4 regions of the Streptomyces sp. NPDC048111 genome follow, and region 3 is predicted to be linked to each of the others. Evidence: riboswitches for the same ligand, from Rfam matches in the RefSeq annotation. Region 3 holds a riboswitch; each other region holds the start of a gene.
What was found. Region 3 has a riboswitch for cyclic di-AMP ahead of ACGF3I_RS33530 (M23 family metallopeptidase). Riboswitches for the same ligand answer to the same signal wherever they lie in the genome.

Region 1: it holds a riboswitch for cyclic di-AMP, as region 3 does, so the genes downstream of both, ACGF3I_RS04170 (C40 family peptidase) here and ACGF3I_RS33530 (M23 family metallopeptidase) in region 3, are expected to answer to the same signal.
Region 2: it holds a riboswitch for cyclic di-AMP, as region 3 does, so the genes downstream of both, ACGF3I_RS10750 (M23 family metallopeptidase) here and ACGF3I_RS33530 (M23 family metallopeptidase) in region 3, are expected to answer to the same signal.
Region 4: it holds a riboswitch for cyclic di-AMP, as region 3 does, so the genes downstream of both, ACGF3I_RS30905 (transglycosylase family protein) here and ACGF3I_RS33530 (M23 family metallopeptidase) in region 3, are expected to answer to the same signal.

Annotation. Positions count from the first base shown of each region.
Region 1 covers NZ_JBIDBD010000001.1:940,563-945,691, reverse strand. Annotated here, with positions in the region: gene ACGF3I_RS04190 (8-amino-7-oxononanoate synthase) at 1-1,085, shown strand, start outside; gene ACGF3I_RS04185 (DUF397 domain-containing protein) at 1,093-1,314, opposite strand; gene ACGF3I_RS04180 (helix-turn-helix domain-containing protein) at 1,314-2,201, opposite strand; gene ACGF3I_RS04175 (ATP-binding protein) at 2,435-2,869, shown strand; gene ACGF3I_RS04170 (C40 family peptidase) at 2,928-3,401, opposite strand; cyclic di-AMP (ydaO/yuaA leader) riboswitch at 3,406-3,601, opposite strand; gene ACGF3I_RS04165 (hypothetical protein) at 3,927-4,235, opposite strand; gene ACGF3I_RS04160 (ATP-dependent Clp protease proteolytic subunit) at 4,242-4,871, opposite strand.
Region 2 covers NZ_JBIDBD010000004.1:121,399-126,527, reverse strand. Annotated here, with positions in the region: gene ACGF3I_RS10765 (GNAT family N-acetyltransferase) at 1-1,012, opposite strand, end outside; gene ACGF3I_RS10760 (HPr family phosphocarrier protein) at 1,165-1,446, shown strand; gene ACGF3I_RS10755 (GntR family transcriptional regulator) at 1,932-2,606, opposite strand; gene ACGF3I_RS10750 (M23 family metallopeptidase) at 2,778-3,542, opposite strand; cyclic di-AMP (ydaO/yuaA leader) riboswitch at 3,556-3,716, opposite strand; gene ACGF3I_RS10745 (M16 family metallopeptidase) at 3,940-5,129, opposite strand, start outside.
Region 3 covers NZ_JBIDBD010000044.1:20,380-25,508, reverse strand. Annotated here, with positions in the region: gene ACGF3I_RS33540 (MerR family transcriptional regulator) at 1-172, shown strand, start outside; gene ACGF3I_RS33535 (PP2C family protein-serine/threonine phosphatase) at 947-2,068, shown strand; cyclic di-AMP (ydaO/yuaA leader) riboswitch at 2,339-2,510, shown strand; gene ACGF3I_RS33530 (M23 family metallopeptidase) at 2,522-3,589, shown strand; gene ACGF3I_RS33525 (PrsW family intramembrane metalloprotease) at 3,654-5,000, opposite strand.
Region 4 covers NZ_JBIDBD010000033.1:1,085-6,213, reverse strand. Annotated here, with positions in the region: gene ACGF3I_RS30920 (DUF501 domain-containing protein) at 1-33, opposite strand, end outside; gene ACGF3I_RS30915 (septum formation initiator family protein) at 64-552, opposite strand; gene eno (phosphopyruvate hydratase) at 707-1,993, opposite strand; gene ACGF3I_RS30905 (transglycosylase family protein) at 2,252-2,935, opposite strand; cyclic di-AMP (ydaO/yuaA leader) riboswitch at 2,939-3,106, opposite strand; gene ACGF3I_RS30900 (transglycosylase family protein) at 3,364-4,320, opposite strand; gene ACGF3I_RS30895 (cytochrome P450) at 4,530-5,129, opposite strand, start outside.

The DNA.
Region 1 (5,129 bases), on a different contig from region 3:
GCCTGGTCCGCACCCTGCGGCCCCGCGCCGCGGACCAGGACCTCCTGGACCTGGCGAGCAACGACTACCTGGGCCTGACCCGCCACCCCGCGGTCGTCGCCGGGGCCGTGGACGCGGCCCACCGCTGGGGCGCCGGCGCCACCGGCTCCCGGCTGGTCACCGGCACCACCGCGCTGCACGACGAGCTGGAGCGCGAACTCGCCGCGTTCTGCGGCTTCGAGGCGGCCCTGGTCTTCTCCTCGGGATACGCGGCCAACCTCGCGGCGCTCACCGCACTCGGCCCGCACGGCTCGCTGATCGTCTCCGACGCGGGCAACCACGCCTCGATCGTGGACGGCTGCCGGCTGGCCCGTGCCCGTACCGAGGTCGTGCCGCACGCCGAGCCGGCGGCCGTCCGCAAGGCCCTGGACGCCCACGGCGGCCCCGGCCTCGCCGTGTCGGACTCGGTGTTCTCGGTCGACGGCGACGCCGCGCCGCTCGGTCAACTGGCCTCGGTCTGCCGGGAGTTCGGGGCCGCCCTCGTGGTGGACGACGCGCACGGGCTCGGCGTGCTCGGCGAGGGGGGACGCGGGGCGCTGCACGCGGCGGGGCTCGCGGGCGCGGACGACGTGGTCGCCACCGTCACCCTGTCGAAGTCGCTGGGCAGCCAGGGCGGCGCCGTTCTGGGCCCCGCCCGGGTCATCCGGCACCTGGTGAACGCGGCCCGCACCTTCATCTTCGACACCGGACTCGCCCCCGCGGCGGCCGGGGGCGCGCTCGCCGCCCTTCGACTGCTGCGCGCCGAACCGGAGTTGGCGGGCCGGGCCCGGGCGGTCGCCGCCGAACTGCACGGCAGGATCACCGCCGCGGGGCATGCGGCGGTGCGCCCCGACGCGGCGGTCGTCTCCGTGCGCGCGCCCTCACCGGAGGCCGCGGTGGCCTGGGCGGCGGACTGCCGTGCGGCCGGTCTGGTGGTGGGCTGCTTCCGGCCGCCGTCGGTGCCGGACGGCATCTCGCGGATCCGGCTCACCGCGCGCGCCGATCTGACGGAACAGCAGGTGGACAGGGCGGTGGGCGCGATCCTGCGGACCGCGCCCATTGTGTGACGGTGCGTCAATCCCCGTTGCTGACAGCGGAGATGAAGCGGTGCCAGGCGGGGGCGCCGAAGAGCAGCGCGGGCCCGCCGATCCGTTGGGAGTCGCGCACGGCCAGTAGCTCGCCATTGAGCCGGGCCGTCTCGACACAGTTGTTCATGCCCACGCTGCGGCTGCTGCGCCACCACGTGACACCGGTGAGGGAAGTGCTGGAAGGAACGTGCGCAGGGTGTGCGGCCATCATGCCTCCCCACTCGCCACGGACTGGCCCGGTCCTTCCCGGGCGGTCCTGGCGATGAGATCCAACGAGTCCTCGGAGGAAAGCGCGAGTGCCTGAACGGTCTGGACCGCGGCACTGTACGCCTCAAGGTCTTCTCTCCGTTCGAGGTAGAGGCTACTCGTCAAGTGGTCGATAACAACCACATCCAGATCAGAAATGGCCGGAAACGAAAACATCATGAAAGGCCCCGTGAGGCCGACATAGCCGCCCGTCCGGAACGGGATCACCTGGAGCCGCACATGGGGCAGGGCGGCGACGTCGAGCAGATGCCGCAACTGCTCCCGCATCGCCGCACGGCCACCGACCCCGCGGCGCAGGACCGCCTCGTCGAGCACCGCGCTGAGCACCAGGGGCGGATCGGCCCTCAGCACCTCCTGGCGGGCGATCCGCACCTCCACGAGCGAGTCGACCTTGTCCGGCGGCAGCCCCGCGAGCGCCGCCCGCGTGACCGCCCGCGCGTACGCCGGCGTCTGCAACAGGCCCGGGACCACCGAGGTCTCCAGCGTGCGCGCCGTGCGCGCCTGCGACTCCAGACTGATGAAGTCGCGGTACTGCGGCGGCAGCAGCCCCCGGTACGCCTGCGCCCAGCCGGCCCCGTCACCGTCGGCCGAATCCGCCAACGCCCCCAGCAGCGACCGCAGTTGCCGGTCGTTCACCCCGTACGCGTCGAGCAGCCGGGCCACGTCCGCCGGCTTCACGCCGCTGCGCCCGGTCTCGATCCGGCTCACCTTCGACTGGTGCCAGCCGACCAGCAGGGCCGCCTCCCCGCTGGTGAAACCCGCCCGGTCGCGCAGCTTGCGCAGCTCCTCACCGAGCTTGCGTCTGCGCACCGCCGGTCCCTGGCCCATGACCGCCTCCTTCGCCTCCGGCGAGGGGTAAGTGTGGGCCCAAATACGGTCTGCCGTCGCAGAGTTCACCGCTTTGAGCGACAGATATATGCATATCTTGGTGGATCGCACCCGAGACCGGCACGATGAGTGGCACTCTGGCGCGAAGCACAATCCGAGGCCGACACCGTCGTCGCGAGCGCTCGACGCCACGAGTGACCAGCCGGCCCGGGTGGGAAAGGGACAGCGTCGCCATGGCAGACCACCTCGAAGCAACCGTCACTCTGCCGAGCGATCCCGCCTCGGTGTCCGCGGCACGGCGGTACGTCGCCGGGATTCTCACCGACTGGGGCCTGCCGCCCGACGCCGAGGCGGCCGACACGGTCCGCCTCATCGTCTCGGAACTCGCCACCAACGCCGTCCAGCACACCTTCGGCCAGTCGCCCACCTTCACCGTGGACGTCCATCTCGAACGCGAGGAGGAGCTGCGGATCGGCGTCACCGACAGCCATCCGCGCTGGCCGAAACGATTGCCCGCGGCCGTGCAGCAGGACAACGGGCGCGGCATGGTCATCATCCGCTGGCTCGCGGCCGAGTCCGGCGGGCGCCTCTCGGTCGCGCCCACCGCGGACGGCGGCAAGACGGTCTGGATCGCCCTGCCGTGGACCGTGTCGGTCCAGAGCGGCTAGGCGGGCCCGTCGCCCCTGGACCCGCCCCCGCCCCCGCCGCCGCCGGACCCGTCGCCCCTCAGCCGACCCGCCCGTACCAGACGCTGTTGCTCCAGATCCGTTCGAGACGGACGACCGTGCCGGTCTTGGGGGAGTGCCAGATCCGGTCCTTCCCCGCGTAGATCCCCACGTGGTACACCCTCGTGCCGGAGTGGAAGAACACCAGGTCGCCCGCCTTGCGGGTGGAGGCGCTGACGTGCCGGGAGCTGTTGTACTGCTGCTGCGCCGAGCGCGGCAGCCGGCGGCCCGCCTCCTTGAACGAGTAGAGCGTGAGCCCGGAGCAGTCGAAGCGGGAGGGCCCCGAGGCCCCGTACTGATAGGGCGAGCCCTTCTTCGACGCCGCCACATGGAGCGCCCTCGCGGCCACGGCGGCGGCGTTGGCCTCCAGCGGGCCGCCCGGAGCCAGGGACGTCGCACCCGTCACGGCGAGCGTGAGGGCGCAGACGGTGCCCAGACGGGCCGCCAGGGACGGGACGTGTGTCTGCGCGGTCATGCGCAACCCTTCGTCAAACCGCCTGCGAAGGATGACCTGTCGGGTTCGGGCCGGCGAAGACGCCCGGCCGCCTGCGCGGCTTCACCCCGAGGGACGGCCGGGTCTCGACCGTCCCGAAGTACTCGGGTCCTCCACTCCTGCCGGTCCACTCCTGTCGACCAGACGTCCGGGACGGCGGCAGGACTCGGCGTCCGCCCGGACCGCCCCGCCGGTATGGCGGGGGCTTGTCGTCTCAGGGATCTTCACGCACCGACTGTCGGATTTCCGGATCAAAACGGCTTTCTGTGAGCCTGCGCACCTCTGGGCCGAACGGGTGGACACGGCCGGCACCCCATTGCGGCAAACGGGTCAGATGAGCCCTTTACCTGCAACGGAAGGATCGATTCAGCACCCCGTCCACAGGTCGTGAGCGGCTCATTGGGGTCACTGAACGGATAGGCCCGTGGGCCGAACGGGGGTAGCCCGTCTGGTCCGTTTCGCGGACTCCCTGAGCGTGTCGGGCGCGTCCCGGTGTCTCACACCCCTTCAGGAGGCCGACCGCGGAGGCACCGTGAGCCGCCCCGCCCGCCGTTCCCCGTCCAGAATCCGCAGCGCCCGGGTCAGCGTGGAGGCGTGCACCCGCGTCTCACCGCGCAGATGCATCAGCGTGAGGGCGTCCCGCAGCGCGGCCGCCCGGCCGACCAGCGCCTGGGCCGCCCGCAGCGCCCCGTAGGTGTCGTGGCCGTGCGCCGGATTGATCCGGCCCAACTGGTCGACCACTTCGAGATAGCGGTCGATGAACTCGCCCTCGGCGCGGGTGAGCGCGGGCAAGGGCGGAAGTTCCGGTGGCAGCACGGCGCTTCACCGCCCGCGCAGTGAGGTCTTGCGGCTTTCGAGGACGTGGTCGGCGAGCCCGTACGCCACCGCGCCCGCGGCGTCGAACACCACGTCCCGCTCGATGTCGGCGGCGACCTGTGCGGCGGTCCTGCCGGTGTAGCGCGCCAGGAGTTCGGTCAACAGCGTTCGTCCGCGCAGGACTTCGGCCGCCTGGATCGCCAGGTCGGAGGGCTGGCCGCGCAGCGGCTCGTCCAAAGCCGGCTGCTGGAGCAGCACCCGTGAGGCGGGCTGGACCGCCCGCTTGCCGGGCGTGCCGGCCGCGAGCAGCACCGCGGCCACCGAACTCACCTGACCCAGGCAGAACGTCTGCACGTCACAGGTGATGAAACGCATCGTGTCGTGGATCGCGGTCATCGCGGTCAGCGAGCCGCCGGGGGAGTTGATGTAGAGCGAGACGTCCCGGTCGGGATCCGCGTGCTCCAGGTGCATGAGCTGGGCCATCACATCGTTGGCACAGGCGTCGTCGACCGGGGTGCCGAGGAAGACGATCCGCTCGTCGTAGAGCTTGGAGTACGGATCGAGGGTGCGGATGCCCGACGAGGTGCGTTCCTCGAACTGCGGGAGCACCTGGCGGGCGGCGGGGCGATGGGTCATGACGTTCCTCTCCTCGACGGGGCGGGGGGAGCTGCGGAAGCCTCTGTCGAAAATGTACAGGACGTACAGAACGTCATGAGTGTTCTGGGCGGAGATGCTGCGGCAAGGGGCGGGAAGGCGCAGCTCAGGGGCTGTTTCGCTGGGAGCGATCGTGGATTCTCGCGCCGTTTTCTCAGGGCTCCGTGGGCGCATTGCGGACGTCATCCGTTTCGGTGAACCGATGGACCTCTCCTGCTGCGCGGGCGCGGAGCACGAGCG
Region 2 (5,129 bases), on a different contig from region 3:
ACGCGTTGGGCCCGATCAGCCGCATCCCGTACGAGCGGGCCTGGCGGACCAGGGCGCGCTGGCGCTCGCGGCCCCGCTCGCCGCTCTCCGCGTACTCGGCCGCGAGCACCACCAGGCTCTGGACGCCGTGCTCGCCGCAGTCGGCGACGGCCTCCGGCACCCGTTCGGCGGGCACCGCGATGACGGCGAGGTCGACGGGTTCGCCGATCGCGCCGACGCCGGCGTACGCGGGCACGCCCTCGATCTCGTGCCGGCCCGGGCCGAGCGCCTTGTTCACCGCGTACGTGCGCCCGGTGAATCCGGCGTCCAGGACGTTGCGCAGCACCGCGCGGCCGACGCCGCCGGGCCCGCGCCCCGCGCCGATGACCGCGACCGAGCCGGGGGCCAGGAGGCGCTGCACCGAGCGGGCCTCGGCGCGGTGCTCGCGGGCGCGCTGCACGGCGAGGGACTCGGCGGTGGGCTCCAGATCGAGGGTGAGGCGGACCGAGCCGTCCTCGAAGGAGCGCTTCTGCTGATAGCCGGCGTCCGTGAACACCTTGATCATTTTGCTGTTGGCGGGCAGCACCTCGGCGGCGAACCGCCTGATCCCGCGCTCACGGGCGACCGCCGCGATGTGTTCGAGCAGGGTGGAGGCGACGCCCCGGCCCTGGTGGGCGTCCTGGACGAGGAAGGCGACCTCGGCCTCGTCGGCGGGGGCGGAGGCGGGCCGGCCCTGGGCATTGATCCGGTCGTAGCGGACGGTCGCGATGAACTCTCCGCCGATGGTCGCGGCCAGGCCCACCCGGTCGACGTAGTCGTGATGGGTGAAGCGGTGGACGTCCTTGGCGGACAGGCGCGGGTAGGGCGCGAAGAAGCGGTAGTACTTCGACTCGTCCGAGACCAGTTCGTAGAACGAGACGAGACGCTCGGCGTCCTCGGTGGTGATGGGCCTGATGCGCGCGGTGCCGCCGTCGCGCAGCACCACGTCGGCCTCCCAGTGAGCGGGGTACGCGGGGTCGGACGCCGTCGTCATACCGAAAGCGTACGGGTCGCGGGGCGGTACGGGCCGGGGCAAGGTGAGGGGGGCCGATCGGCGGCGCGTCCGGGCCCAAGGTCGGTACGAGCACCGCGCACCGCATGAGAGACTGGTCTAGACAACCGTCAGAGATTTCGAAGGGCAACACCATGGCTGAGCGCCGCGTCAACGTCGGCTGGGCCGAGGGCCTGCACGCCCGCCCCGCGTCCATCTTCGTCCGTGCCGCCACGGCTGCCGGAGTCCCCATGACCATCGCCAAGGCCGACGGCAACCCGGTCAACGCCGCGTCCATGCTCGCGGTGCTCGGCCTGGGTGCGCAGGGCGGCGAGGAGATCGTGCTGGCCTCCGACGCCGAGGGTGCGGACGCCGCGCTCGACCGGCTGGCCAAGCTGGTCGCCGAAGGTCTTGAGGAGCTTCCCGAGACCGTCTGATCCCGCTCCGGGCGGGCCCTCGGGGTCTGGTCGGTGTCAGGACCGCGTCTCCACGGGGGACCGCGGGGCCCGTCTGGGCCCGGCGGTCCTTCTGTCTTTTGCGCCCTCCCGGGGCGTTCGGGAGCCTCCCCCCCCAAGACCTCGGCCGTCTGCGGGCCGTGGTCGCTTCTTGCGCCGTTCCCCGCGCCCCTCGAACCCGCTCTCGCCCGCGGACCGTGCTCGCTGCTCGCGCCGTTCCCCGCGCCCCTTAAACCCCCTTTCGCCCGCGGGCCGTGGGCGCTGCTCGCGCCGTTCCCCGCGCCCCCAAAACCCCCTCCCGCCCGCGGACCGTGCTCGCTCCAAAACCTCGGCCGTCTCTGCGGGACGACATTTTCGTTCTTGAGCGGAAGCGGCCGGCGCCGCCGCATTCCGAAAAGTGGGCCGCTGAATTCCCTGGGGCCACGGTCGCTCGGGCTCTGCTCTTTTCTTCGTATACGGCCGGCACGTCAAACGCGGGCGTCCGCCGTGTTGTCGTCGTGTTGCGAAGTCCTCACGGCCGGTGCGGGGCGCAGCCGGTGGGCCGAAAAGGACCGTTCGGCGTGCCGGGCCGCGAGGGCTCGGGCCCGTTCGGCGTCGCCGCGGGTGACCGCGTCGGTGAGGGCGCCGCGCTCGGCCCACGTCTCGCGGGGTTCCCCCACCTCCACGGCGTACATCCACGCGGTCTTGTGCCGCAGCTGGGTGAGCAGGGCGATGAGGCCGGGGCTGGCGCAGGCCTGGGCGAGGGTCTCGTGGAACCAGCCGTCGAGGGACCGCAGATCCTCCTCCTGGCCGCGCCGCACCCGTTCCTGACCCAGCCTCACCAGGCCGTGCAGGACCTTGAGTTGAGCCGCGGTGCGCCGGCGGGCCGCCCGCGCGGCGGCCAACGGCTCCAGCAGGGCGCGCAGTTCGAGGAGATCGGCCGCCTCCGTCTCGCTCGGCTCGGCCACCCAGGCGCCGGCGTGCCTGCGGGTGGTCACGAACCCCTCCGACTCCAGCGTGCGCAGGGCCTCGCGGACCGGTACGCGCGAGACGCCGTAACGGCGGGCCAGGAGTTCCTCGGTGAGCCGGACGCCCCGTTCGTGCACTCCCGCGACGATGTCGTCGCGTATGGCCGTGCATACCGAATGCGCGGGAATACGCATGGCGAACCTCCGTCTTGAATCCGCGAAGGGCGGTCGTCCGACGCCTGGTCCGGTGACTTTAGGGCAGCCCGTGTTAATTCCGGATGACGGATCCGGGCGAGGAATACCTTCCGGCCAACGCGAAGGCCCCCGGCGGCGTGCCGGGGGCCTTCGGTGTGCGCGGGGGACGCGTCAGACGGTGACGCCGTGCGAGCGCAGGTAGGCGATCGGGTCGATGTCCGAGCCGTAGTCCGGGCCGGTGCGGGCCTCGAAGTGGAGGTGCGGGCCGGTGGTGTTGCCGGTGTTGCCCGAGAGGGCGATCTGCTGGCCCGGCTCCACGGTCTGACCGACGGAGACCTGGATGACCGAGAGGTGGCCGTACTGCGTGTAGGTGCCGTCGTGCATCCGGATGACGATGTTGTTGCCGTAGGCGCCACCGTCGCCGGCCTCGACCACGGTGCCCAGACCCACGGCGTGCACCGAGGTGCCGATCCCCGCGTGGAAGTCGATGCCGGTGTGGCTGCCGGAGGACCACAGGGATCCGCCGGTCTTGTAGCCGGTGGACACATAGCTGCCGGAGATCGGCGCGACGAAGCTGTTGAGGCGCTTGCGCTCGGCCTCGCGTGCGGCGCGCTCCCTGGCCTCGCGGGCCTCCTTGACGCGCTGCTCGGCCGCGCGCTTGGCGGCGGCCTCGGCCGCGGCCTTCGCCTCGGCCTTCACGGCGGCCTGCTTCTGCGCGTCGGCCTGGGCGCCGAGCTGATCGGCGAGGGAGTCGCCGATGACGATGGCCTGGGTCAGACCAGTGTCGGTCGCGGGGGCCGGGGCGGCGACGGCCGGGGAGGCGAGGGTGCCCACGACGCCGGCGGTGGCGAGGGTGGCGATGCCCGCGATGTTCGCGCTGCGGCGCGTCATACGGCTGGGCGCGCGATGCTTCCCGGTGGCACGGGTGAACGCCATGAAGTGGCGGTGTCCTTTCCTTCCATCTCGCCTACCGGGTTAGCTGACGGGTTCGGAGCAGGAAGGTCTCCTACGGGCTCCTCCGCGGGCGGAGGCGTCCGATTCACCCCAGGGACTGAATGGGTCCCCGGCTCCCCTGGCTCGCGCCGTACGGGGACTCGGCGATCACTGTCCGGTGCCGCGGCTGCGACGGTCGAGACGGACAGCGGGACTGACGCTAAACGGCTGATCTTTCAATCACCAAACAGACGCCACTTTTTGTAGCGCACGCCACATGACAGACAGGCAACCTCCCCAATAAACCGGACATACGGGAGGACCCCGGCGGCGCATCCGCCACCGGGGTCCCCTTCGTCCTGTCCGGCCCGGGCGCCCCGACGGGCTCCCGCGGCCCCAATCAGCCGGTGACGACGCTCACTTCACCGATGCCGAGCGCCCGCACCGGCTCGGCGATCTGCGCCGCGTCGCCCACCAGGACCGTCACCAGCCGGTCGGCCGGGAAGGCGTTGACGACCGCGGCCGTCGCCTCCACGGTGCCGGTCTCGGCGAGCTGGGCGTAGAGCTGGGCCTGGTAGTCGTCCGGCAGGAACTGCTCGACCTGGTCGGCCAGCGTGCCCGCGACGGCCGCCGCCGTCTCGTACTTGAGCGGGGCGACGCCCACCAGGTTCTGCACGGCCGTCTCGCGCTCGGCGTCCGTGAGGCCCTCGGCGGCCAGGGTGCGCAGCACCTTCCACAGGTCGTCGAGGGCGGGACCGGTGTTGGGGGTGTCGACCGAGCCGCTGATGGCCAGCATCGCGGCGCCGCCGTCGGGCCCCGAGCGCAGCACCTGGCCGAAGGAGCGCACGCCGTACGTGTAGCCCTTCTCCTCGCGCAGCACCCGGTCCAGACGGGAGGTCAGGGTGCCGCCCAGGCAGTACGTGCCGAGCACCTGGGCCGCCCAGACGCGGTCGTGGCGGTCGGGACCGATGCGGCCGATGAGCAGCTGGGTCTGGACGGCGCCGGGCCGGTCCACGATGACGACCCGGCCGGTGTCGTCGGCGGTGATCGGCGGGACGGGGCGCGGCTCGGCGGTGTCGCCGCTCCAGTCGCCCAGGGTCTCCGCGAGGATCGCGTCCAGGTCGGTGCCCGCGAGGTCGCCGACCACGACGGTGACGGTCGTGGCGGGGCGCACGTGCGCGTCGTAGAAGGCGCGCACCGCTGCCGCGTCGATGGCGGCGACGGTCTCCTCGGTGCCCTGGCGGGGCCGGGAGATGCGGGCGGCGGCCGGGAAGAGCTCCTTGGAGAGCTGCTTGGCCGCGCGGCGGGCCGGGTTGGCCTGCTCGTGCGGGATCTCGTCGAGCCGGTTGGCCACCAGGCGCTCGATCTCGGCGTCGGCGAACGCGGGGGCCCGCAGCGCCTCGGCGAGCAGCGAGAGCGCCTTGGGGAGCCGGGAGACGGGGACTTCGAGGGAGACCCGGACGCCGGGGTGGTCGGCGTGCGCGTCGAGGGTGGCGCCGCAGCGCTCCAGCTCGGCGGCGAACTCCTCGGCCGAGTGCTTGTCGGTGCCCTCGGTCAGCGCCCTCGCCATGATCGTGGCGACGCCGTCGA
Region 3 (5,129 bases):
CGGGATCGGGCAGATGTACGTGGACGACCCGCGCTTCGGCGCCCATTACGACCGGCACGGCGAGGGCACCGCCCCCTTCGTGCGGGACGCCCTGACCGTGTACGCGGAGCGTCACCTCGCGGAGGGGGGTGGTGGGGAGGGGGCGGAGGGCGGGCCTGTTCGCGAGGGGTAGTCTCGCGCTCACTATGAGTGAGTGGGTGGTGCGGGCGGGAGGCCTGTTGGTTCTGCGGGTCCTGCGGGTTCTCCCGGTGCGCGGGCTCGTGTGGGTTCTGCGGGTTCTGCGGGTGCGCGGGCTCGTGTGGGTTCTGCGGGTCTTGCGGGCGTGCGGGCGTGTGTGGGTCCTGGGGACGCGGGTTCGGGTGCGGGTGCGGGTTCGGGTTCGGGGTAGCGCGGGGCGGCGGTGGACGGGGCCGGGGCTGGCCCTCTGCGTGCTCGGGCTCGGGGTCGGGGTCGGGCTCGGCGGGTGCCGGGAGGCGGCGCCGGGACTGCCGGCCGCGGGTGCCCCGGTGGTCGAGTCCGCGTCCCCCGGCCATGGGTGCCGGCTGAACCGGGGCGGCTGGGTCGAGCTGCCCTGCGTCCCCGAACGCGCCGCGAACCACCACCACCCCCGGGGAAGCTGTAGCCGGGGACGCCCGGGACCCCATCGCTGCCGCCGCCATTGACGACCGGGCGGGCCGAGCCGCGCCTCCCGGGGTCACCGACCGGGCGGGCCGAGCCGCCTCCCGGGACCGGGGCCGGGCCGCCTCCCGGGACCCGGGCCGAGCCGCTCCCCGGCCCCGGGCCGGGCCACCCCGTCCGGCCGGCGAATCGCCCTGGGCGCACGGGCACCGGCCCCCGGGCCGGGCTCACCCCGTCCAGCCCGCCATAACCCCAGCCCCCCCGGCCGGGACCACCTGCTTGGACGTGCCGAGTCGCCTCTGGGGCCGGGAGGGGCCAGGCTGGATGGGTGCGGCAGCGAGCAGAGGGCGAGAGGCGCCTGGTACGGGCGCTACCCGTACTGCTCGTCCTCGTGGGCTTCGCCTTCGACGCCCTGAGCCCGCCCGAGCTGACCGCCGCCGCCCTGTTCGCGGGCGCCCCGGTCGCCGCGGCCCCGTTCTACTCGGAGCGCGGCACCGCCGCCGTCGGGCTCGGCTCGGTGAGCGCCGTCGTGGCGCTCTGGTTCATACACGACCTCCCCAACCTCGGCGAAGGCGCGAGCGAGCTGTTCACCGTGCTGACGGTGGGCGCGCTCGCCCTCGTCATCAACCGCATCCTGCGCCGCAGCGGCGAGCAGCTCGCCTCGGCGCGGGTCATCGCGGAGACCGCGCAGCGCGCCGTGCTGCCCACGCCCGCCTCCCGCATCGGCGGTCTGCACGTGGCCGCGCGGTACGAGGCGGCGCAGGCGGACGCGTTCATCGGGGGCGACCTGTTCGCGGTGCAGGACACCCCGTACGGCGTCCGGCTCATCGTCGGTGACGTACGCGGCAAGGGGCTTCAGGCGGTGGAGGCGGTGGCCGTGGTGATCGGCGCGTTCCGGGAGGCCGCCGAGCAGGAGTCGTCCCTGGAGGCGGTGACCGGGCGGCTGGAGCGGGCGCTGGCCCGCGAGGGCACCCGGCGCGACCGGCTGGACGCGGTCGAGGGCTTCACCACGGCGCTGCTCGCCGAGATCCCCCGCGGCGAGGGCACCATGCGCCTGGTGAACCGGGGCCACCCCGAGCCGTTCCTGCTGCACCCGGACGGTTCGCTCGACGCGCTCGTGCCGAGCGAGCCCGCGTTGCCGCTGGGCATGGCCGACCTCGGGGTGTGGCCGGACCGGGCGGACGAGTGCCCGTTCCCGCCCGGGTCGACGCTGCTGCTCTACACCGACGGCCTGTCCGAGGCGCGCGACCGTGCGGGTGTCTTCTACGACCCGGCCGCCCGGCTGCGCGGCGCGATCTTCCCCGGCCCGGACGAGGTCCTGGACGCGCTCGTGGACGACGTACGCCGCTACACGGGCGGCGGTTCGAGCGACGACATGGCGCTGCTCGCGGTGGCCCGGCCGACGGAGCGCCAGCCCGACCGGCGGCGGACGGTCAGGATCGTGAAGTGAGGGGCCGTCCCTGCGCGGACGGCCGCCGGGACCGTCACGGTGGGTGTCCGAAGGGTCTCCCTGCGCATAACAATTGACACACCGTCAGAAGTGGCAGGCCTCGGGGTCGCGCCCAAGGGGGCGTCAACTCGCCCGAATTGCCCCGGAGGTGAGTGCTACGTCCTGGCCGGAACCGTTAACGATCAGTGGGAACGGCTTGGAATCCACGGCAGGTGTCTATTAACGTTCGATAACGCAGCGCGGTCGTCCCAGCCGCCGCCAAGGCGGCACCGCGCGCCTGCGCCGAATCCCCTTCGGGGAACCGGGGACCCACCAAACCAGGGTGAATCGGACGTCCGTCATGGGCGCCCGTAGGAGACCTTCCTGCTCCGAACCCTCCCCCTTGGCCTTGCGGGCCAGGAGGCCCCACCCGCTAACCCGGCAGGCGAGAAGGAAGGAAAGGAGCGCCCTCCCGTGGCGTCCAACGAGCCTGCTCTCGACACCCCCCTCCCTCCTGTCTCCCTGTACGGGGACGCGCCCGGCGAGCACGAGAGCTGGGAGGAGTGGGACCCGACCGAGGAATCGGTGCGCCCCGTCCGCGGCCGGCACAGAGTGGCGAGACAGCGCGGCGGGCTCGCCCGCAGTTCCACCGTGCTCGGGGTGGGCGTCATCGCGGCGGTGGGCGCGGGCGGCATGGCCACCGCGCAGCCCAAGCCGCCGGTCTCCATATCCCTGCCGGACGCCATCAGCGAGAACCTGCCCGACCTCGGGTCGCTGCCCGGCGTCGGCGCGCTCGTCGCGCACGACGCGCACGATGCGTCCGGCGGCCACGCCCCCGAGGCCGCTGCCGCGCCGCTCACCGCGATGGGGCTGTCCGGTGGTGACGCCGAGCAGGGTGCCACCGACGCGGGGGAGGCGCTGCGCGCGCGCATCCTGCAGCAGGCCGAGCAGCAGAAGGCCGGTGCCGCCGCCGAAGCGAAGGCGGCGGCCCAGCAGGCGGCGGCGCAGCGGGCGGCCGAGGAGGCCAAGGCCCGGCAGGGCGCCGCCGAGGCCAAGGCGGCTGCCGAGAAGAAGGCGGCGGAGGCGGCCGAGGCCGCTGCGGCCAAGAAGGCGGAGGAGGAGCGCCTCGCCAAGCTCGCGGCGAGCTACTCGCTGCCGGTCGGCTCGTACACGCTCACCTCGACGTTCGGCGAGGCCGGCTCGATGTGGTCCTCCGGCCACCACACCGGTCTCGACTTCGCCGCGCCGACCGGGACACCGCTGAAGGCGATCCACGCCGGGACCGTCAAGTCGGCCGGGTGGGCGGGGGCGTACGGGTACCGCACGGTCATCCAGCTCGATGACGGGAGCGAGCTCTGGTACTGCCATCAGTCGTCGCTCGCGGTGAGTGTGGGGCAGCGGGTGGGGACGGGGGACGTCATCGGGCGGGTGGGGGCGACGGGGAATGTGACCGGGCCACATCTGCACCTGGAGGTGCATGTGCCGTCCGGTACGGGGGTGGACCCGATGGCCTGGCTCCAGTCCAAGGGTCTGAACCCCTGAGACCGGTGCGGACGCGGGCACCCGGCGCCGTTCCCCGGTGCCGCTGACCCCGCCGGGGGCCGGTTCAGCCGAGGTACGGGTTGTACGGGCCGGGCCGGCCGTACGGTGCGGGGTGCGGATGCGGGTGCGGGTGCTGGTGCGGGGCGTACTGGGCGTGCTGGGTGTAGGGGTGCGGCGGGCCCGGGTGCGGGGGTGGCCACATGCGGCCCGTGGCCCCGGCCGCGTACAGCAGCGCCGGGGCTGCGACGGGCTTGCGCTCCCACAGATGGTGGAGCAGCTCCTGCTCGCGGGCCGCGAAGTCCGGGCCGGGCCCGGTGGCTCCCGGGCTGCGGTACGCCCCGTGCCGCAGGAAGGCGAGCGCCGTCGCGAACGCCTCGTACTCGGCGACCGCCCGCGCCGCGGCCTTTCCGCCGAAGCGGTGTCGCGCGAAGTCGCGGGCCGTCGCGCGGGCCCGCATCGAGGACAGCGCGAACGGCTCGGCCGGGCCCAGCCAGCCGGCCGCCGCGTACGCGGGCAGCTCGGCGGCGACCGTCCGCAGCTCGCGCTGCCGGCTCCAGATGGCGAGCCAGGTGAGCAGCCCGAACACCGGCACCATGAACCCGCCGTACACGATGTAGAAGCCGTACGCCCCGAACAGCGTTGAGCTGTTCCACAGGGCGTGCATGCCCATCGCGCACACCAGGCCGACCAGCGGGAGCACGACCCGGCGCAGCTTCCTGCCGGGCGGGGCGAGCGCGGCGAAGCCGAAGCCTATGCCGGTCATCACGGTGAACAGCGGGTGCGCGAACGGGGACATGACGACCCGTACGAAGAAGGTGGCCGCGGTGGTCGAGGCGAGGCCGCCGCTGTGGCTCGCCTGGTCCTCGCCGAACGCGTTGCCCAGGTAGAGGATGTTCTCGGTGAAGGCGAAGCCGGTCGCGGTGATGCCGGCGAGGACGACTCCGTCCACGATGCCCTTGAAGTCCCGTCTGCGGAACAGGAACAGCAGCAGCACGGCCGCCGCCTTCGCGCTCTCCTCGACGATCGGGGCTATCACGCTCGCGCCCAGGTGATCGGCCGACGACGGGTCGGCGGTGGCGGTGGCTATCCAGCGCGTCGCGAACGAGTTGGCGATGATGGCGACCAGGGCGGCGGCGCACGCGCCCCAGGCCAGCGCGAAGAAGAGGTTGCGCCAGGGCCCCGGATCGACCCGGTCGAGCCAGCGGAACGCGGCGCCGAGCAGCGGCACCGGGAGCACCGCGAGCCCGAGGCCCACCAAGAACCCCTCGGTGCCGGTCTGTTCGCGTACGAGCGCGAGGATGACCAGGCCGCACAGGGCGAGCAGGGTGATCAGCGCGCCGGCCCGGAACGCCTTGGTACGCCAGAAGCCGCGGCGCGGGCGGTAGCGCCAGGTCGCCCGGTCCGGCGGCATGGCGTCGAAGCGGGGCTCGTCCGCGTACGCCGGGACGGGCCGGGACGGAAGACCCGGCCCGGCCTGCTGGGGCGCCTGCCCGGGGTGCGGGCGGTGCGGAAGCGACTCGAAGGACACCTGACGACCCTA
Region 4 (5,129 bases), on a different contig from region 3:
GGTGCGTACGGTCTGGGGCGGGGGCGTTTCCATGCCTGGGTCAGTCTCTATCGCTAGCGGTGGTCAGTTGGCGGAACGGTCGGCCTTGTCGACGCCGTCCCAGAGGTTGGAGTGCCAGGCGCGGCCGGTGGCGCCCTTGTCCTCGCGGTGCTTGTCGGCGGCGCCCGGGTCGACGACGGTGAAGCCGGTCTCGCCCGGGAACTGCATGTGCAGGTGCTCGCGGGCCAGCTTCTCGATGTACGCGTCGTCCTGGAGCCGCGCCTTCTCGTCCCGCAGCCGCTCGACGGCCTCGCGGGCGTCGGCGGCCTTGCGCTGCTGGTCGGAGATGTCGCCGCGCTGCGACACGTACTGCCGCATGGGGTAGGCGAGCGCGACGATCAGCGAGCACATGACGAGCGCGAGCAGCGCGGCCCGGCCGGTGAGCCGCGAGCGGCGGGCCTGGCGCTTGCGCTGCGAGCGGTAGACACGGGCCGCGGTCTGCTCGCCGAGCACCTTGAGCCGGGCCGCGGTGGAGAACCGGTCGCGGTCCTTGACCTCGGCGTCGTTGCCCATCGTCTCCCGCCTCCCCTTCACACACGTACGTCCCCGGACACGGTACGGGACCGCGGCCGGGGACGTACGGACGACTGGCTAGGGCGTCAGCCGTTGATGCTGCTCAGCCGGACAGGCTGCTCAGCCGGACAGGCTGCTCAGCCGGTCGGGCTGCTCAGCCCTTGAAGCGGGGGAACGCGCTGCGGCCCGCGTACACCGCGGCGTCGTCGAGGATCTCCTCGATGCGCAGCAGCTGGTTGTACTTGGCGACGCGGTCCGAGCGGGCCGGGGCGCCGGTCTTGATCTGGCCGCAGTTCACCGCGACGGCGAGGTCGGCGATGGTGACGTCCTCGGTCTCGCCGGAGCGGTGGGACATCATGCACTTGAAGCCGTTGCGCTGGGCCATCTCGACGGCGTCCAGCGTCTCGGTCAGCGAGCCGATCTGGTTGACCTTGACGAGCAGGGCGTTGGCCGAGCCCTCCTCGATGCCACGGGCCAGGCGCTCGGGGTTGGTCACGAACAGGTCGTCACCGACGATCTGGACCTTGGAGCCCAGACGCGAGGTGATGGTGTTCCAGCCGGCCCAGTCGTCCTCGAACAGCGGGTCCTCGATGGAGACCAGCGGGTACGCGGAGACGAGCTCCTCGTAGTACTCGGTCATCTCGGCGGCCGAGCGGGACTTGCCCTCGAACTCGTACTTGCCGTCCTTGTAGAACTCGGACGCGGCGACGTCGAGCGCGAGCGCGATGTCCTTGCCCGGGACGTAGCCGGCTTCCTTGACGGCCTCGACGATGAGGTCGAGGGCGGCGCGGTTGGACTCCAGGTTCGGCGCGAAGCCGCCCTCGTCGCCGAGGCCGGTGGACAGGCCCTTGCGCTTCAGGACGCCCTTGAGCGTGTGGTAGACCTCGGCACCCCAGCGAAGGGCCTCGGAGAAGGACTCCGCGCCGATCGGCGCGATCATGAACTCCTGGATGTCGACGTTGGAGTCGGCGTGCGACCCACCGTTGAGGATGTTCATCATCGGGACGGGCAGCAGGTGCGCGTTCGGGCCGCCCAGGTAGCGGAACAGCGGCAGGTCGCTGGCCTCGGAGGCGGCGTGCGCGACGGCGAGCGAGACACCGAGGATGGCGTTGGCGCCGAGCGAGCCCTTGTTGTCCGTGGCGTCCAGGTCGAACATGGCCTGGTCGATCAGGCGCTGCTCGGTGGCGTCGTAGCCGACGAGCTCCGGGCCGATCTGCTCGATGACGGCGAGGACGGCCTTCTCGACACCCTTGCCGCCGTAGCGGTTGGGGTCTCCGTCGCGGAGCTCGATGGCCTCGAAGGCACCGGTGGAGGCGCCGGACGGAACTGCAGCACGGCCGGTGCTGCCGTCGTCGAGGCCGACCTCGACCTCGACCGTGGGGTTGCCTCGGGAGTCCAGGATTTCCCGGGCTACGACGACGTCGATGGACGGCACGAGCATCTCCTTCTGGGATGTGACGCTAGATGTGACGCAAGCAGTGCAGGGACATGCGGGGTCGCTTCGCCTTGCGACAAGAGCCTAACCGGCTCCGGGGCTCCGGCCAGCCGAGTGCCCGCCTCCTGGGACGAAAAAGGGCCCAATGGCCTGGATTCCCGGGCAAACGACCACAAGACTACTGTCCGGTAACAGCGAAAACCCCGGCCCGGCGCGCACGGGGGACATGCGCGCCGGGCCGGGGCGGCCCGAGGGCTACCGGTCTCAGCCGAGGTGCAGCTTCTGGCCCGGGAAGATCAGGTTCGCGTCCTTGACGATGTTCTTGTTCAGGTCGAACAGGTGCTGCCAGCCGCCCTTGGTGTGGTTGGCGGTCGCGATGGTGCCGAGGGTGTCGCCGGACTTGACGGTGTATTCGCCGTCGCCCTGCTTGACCGGCTCGCTGCGCTGCTCGCTGCGGCTGGCCTTGGGGGCGGACTCGGCGCGCTGCGTCTTCTGCTGCGGCTTGGCCTGCTTGGGCTTCGAGGACTTCGAAGAAGAGGACGAGCCGGAGGTGTCGACGTCGGCCTTGGCGCCGCCGGACGTCAGGTTGCCGGCGCCGGCGCAGGACCAGGCACCCGGGCCCTGGATCGCGAGCAGCTTCTCGGCGGCGGCGATCTGCTGGCCCTTGGTGGCGAGGTCGGCGCGCGCGGCGTACTGGGTGCCGCCGGCGGCGGCCCAGGAGGACTGCGAGAACTGCAGGCCGCCGTAGTAGCCGTTGCCGGTGTTGATGGACCAGTTGCCGCCGGACTCGCACTGGGCGACGGCGTCCCAGGTCGACACGGAGGCGGCGGAGGCATTGCCGGCCGCCATCAGCGGGGCGGCGACGACGGCACCGGTGACACCGGCCAGCGTGGCGACACGGACGGCCTTGGACGGGCGGCGGTGCTTGCCCTTGCTGGAAAGCAGCATGGAGTTTCTCCTCACCGACGCCTGCGAGGTGAGCTGTCGGGTTCGGGCGTGAGCTGCCCGGCCGGACGTGGTGCGTCCGTCTTCACCCCAAGCCGTTGCGGCAGTCCTGTGAACTGCCGGGCCCGGCACTTACCTTGGGTCCCCCGCTCCTGCCTACGGCGCATAAGCGTCGACTGTTCCCATCGGCCGACGGCAGGATTCGGCGTGCTCGGTCGACGGGGCTCGCGGTGACGAGCGAGTCCGACGAAAACACACGCCCCGCCAATGTTCAAAGACGCACATCGGGGAGAAATCCCCCCTACTTGCCGCCACAGAAGGGGCGTTTACGCAGGTGAGGGGCGGGGCGGACGGACCGGGCAGACGGGACACGCCAGTTGGGGCGAAGAGACCCATGTCTCACTTGCACACAACGGACATAGCCCCGCGAACTAACCCTGCTTCGGCGTCGAGTTCGGGGTCGCCGCAGCGCCCGTCACCTTCGTCAGGTCCAGGCTCTGGCCAGGCAGGATGAGGTTCGGGTCGGTGCCGATCAGCTTCTCGTTGGCGTGGTAGAGCGCGGGCCAGCCGCCCTCGACCTTGTTCGCCTCGGCGATGACCGAGAGGTTGTCGCCGGGGCGGACGGTGTAGTCGCCGTCGGCCGCCGGGGTGTTGCCGCTCTCACGTGAGGCGTCGTCACCTCTCGAGGCGTGGCGTCCGGAATCGCGGCTATCGGCCGAGTTGCCCGAATTGTTCGAACCGCTGGGATCGCCCGGCCCGTTCGAGCCGGCCGGGCCCGTCGGCGCCGTCGAGCCGCCCGCGGTACCCGAAGCACCCGGAGCGGTCGACCCCGTGGCACCGGGCGTCGTGCCCTTGCCCTCCTCCGGCGCGGGCGTTCCGCGGTGCTTGCCGCCGGCCGGGGTGGAAGCGGACGGCGCGGGGGACTTGGCCGGGTCGCCCGGCAGGGCGGCGCCGGGGGGCGGGGTGGCCGGGGTCGGGGTGCCCGGGGCGGGGGTGGCGTCGGGGGTCTTGGCCGGCGGGGCGGTGGGGGCGGTCGTGCCGGTGTCGGGCACGCCCGGGTCCACGTCCGCCGAACCGCCGCCCGTGGTGAGCCCGGCGGCGGTGCCGCAGTTCGCGAAGGCCTGGGGCCCCTTGGCCGCAAGCACCTTCTCGGCCACGGCTATCTGCTGGGCGCGGCTCGCGAGGTCGGCGCGCTGGGCGTACTCGTTGCCGCCGTACGCCTCCCAGGTCGCCTGCGAGAACTGGAGCCCGCCGTACAGGCCGTTGCCGAAGTCGGCGCTCCACATGCCACCGGACTCGCAGGAGGCCACCTGGTTCCAGGTGTTCGCGTCCGCGGCGTTCGCGCCGGTCGCGGCGAGCAGCGGAAGAGCGAGGGCCGAGCCGGTCACTCCCGCCGCTACGACGAGGGCGGGTGCCTGACGGGGTCGACGATGCCGTCCATTCCCGGAGCGCATGAATGAGGCCTTCCGTGTGACTGCTGAGCCGAATGAACGGTGAACGTAGCCGTACTCGAACGTCAGTCACAAGTCGATGCACCCGCGATCACATAAAAGTCACAGTCTTGACGGGCCGTCAGATCGGTGACCGCGGGCGATCTTCATCCCGGCGGCGTGAACTCGACCGGCAGGGTGCGCAGTCCGCGCATGATGAGCCCGCCGCGCCAGCGCAAATCGTCAGGTTCCACCGCCAGCCGCAGGTCAGGAAGGCGGCGCAGCAGCGTCGCGAGGGCGGTCTGTCCTTCGAGCCGGGCGAGCGGCGCACCGAGGCAGTAGTGGATCCCGTGGCCGTATCCGAGGTGCTGGTTGTCGCGGCGGCCGAGGTCGAGGGTGTCCGGCTCGGCGAAGCGCTCCGGATCGCGGTCGGCGGCGGCGAGCACCACCAGCACGGGGTCGCCGGCCGCGATGTGCTGCCCGCCGAGCGTGAGCGCCTCGGTGGCGAACCGCCACGTCGCCAGCTCCACCGGCCCGTCGTAGCGCAGCAGTTCCTCGACCCCGGTCTCCAGGAGCCCGCTCTCCCCCGCGTCGAGCGAGGCCTGGAGCCGCGCGCGCTCCGCCGGGTTGCACAGCAGCGCGTAGACCCCGTTCCCGATCAGGTTGACGGTGGTCTCGAACCCGGCGAACAACAGGATGAAGGCCATCGCGGCGGCCTCGTTCTCCGTCAGGTGCTCACCGTGGTCGCTGGCCTCGATGAGCCGTGA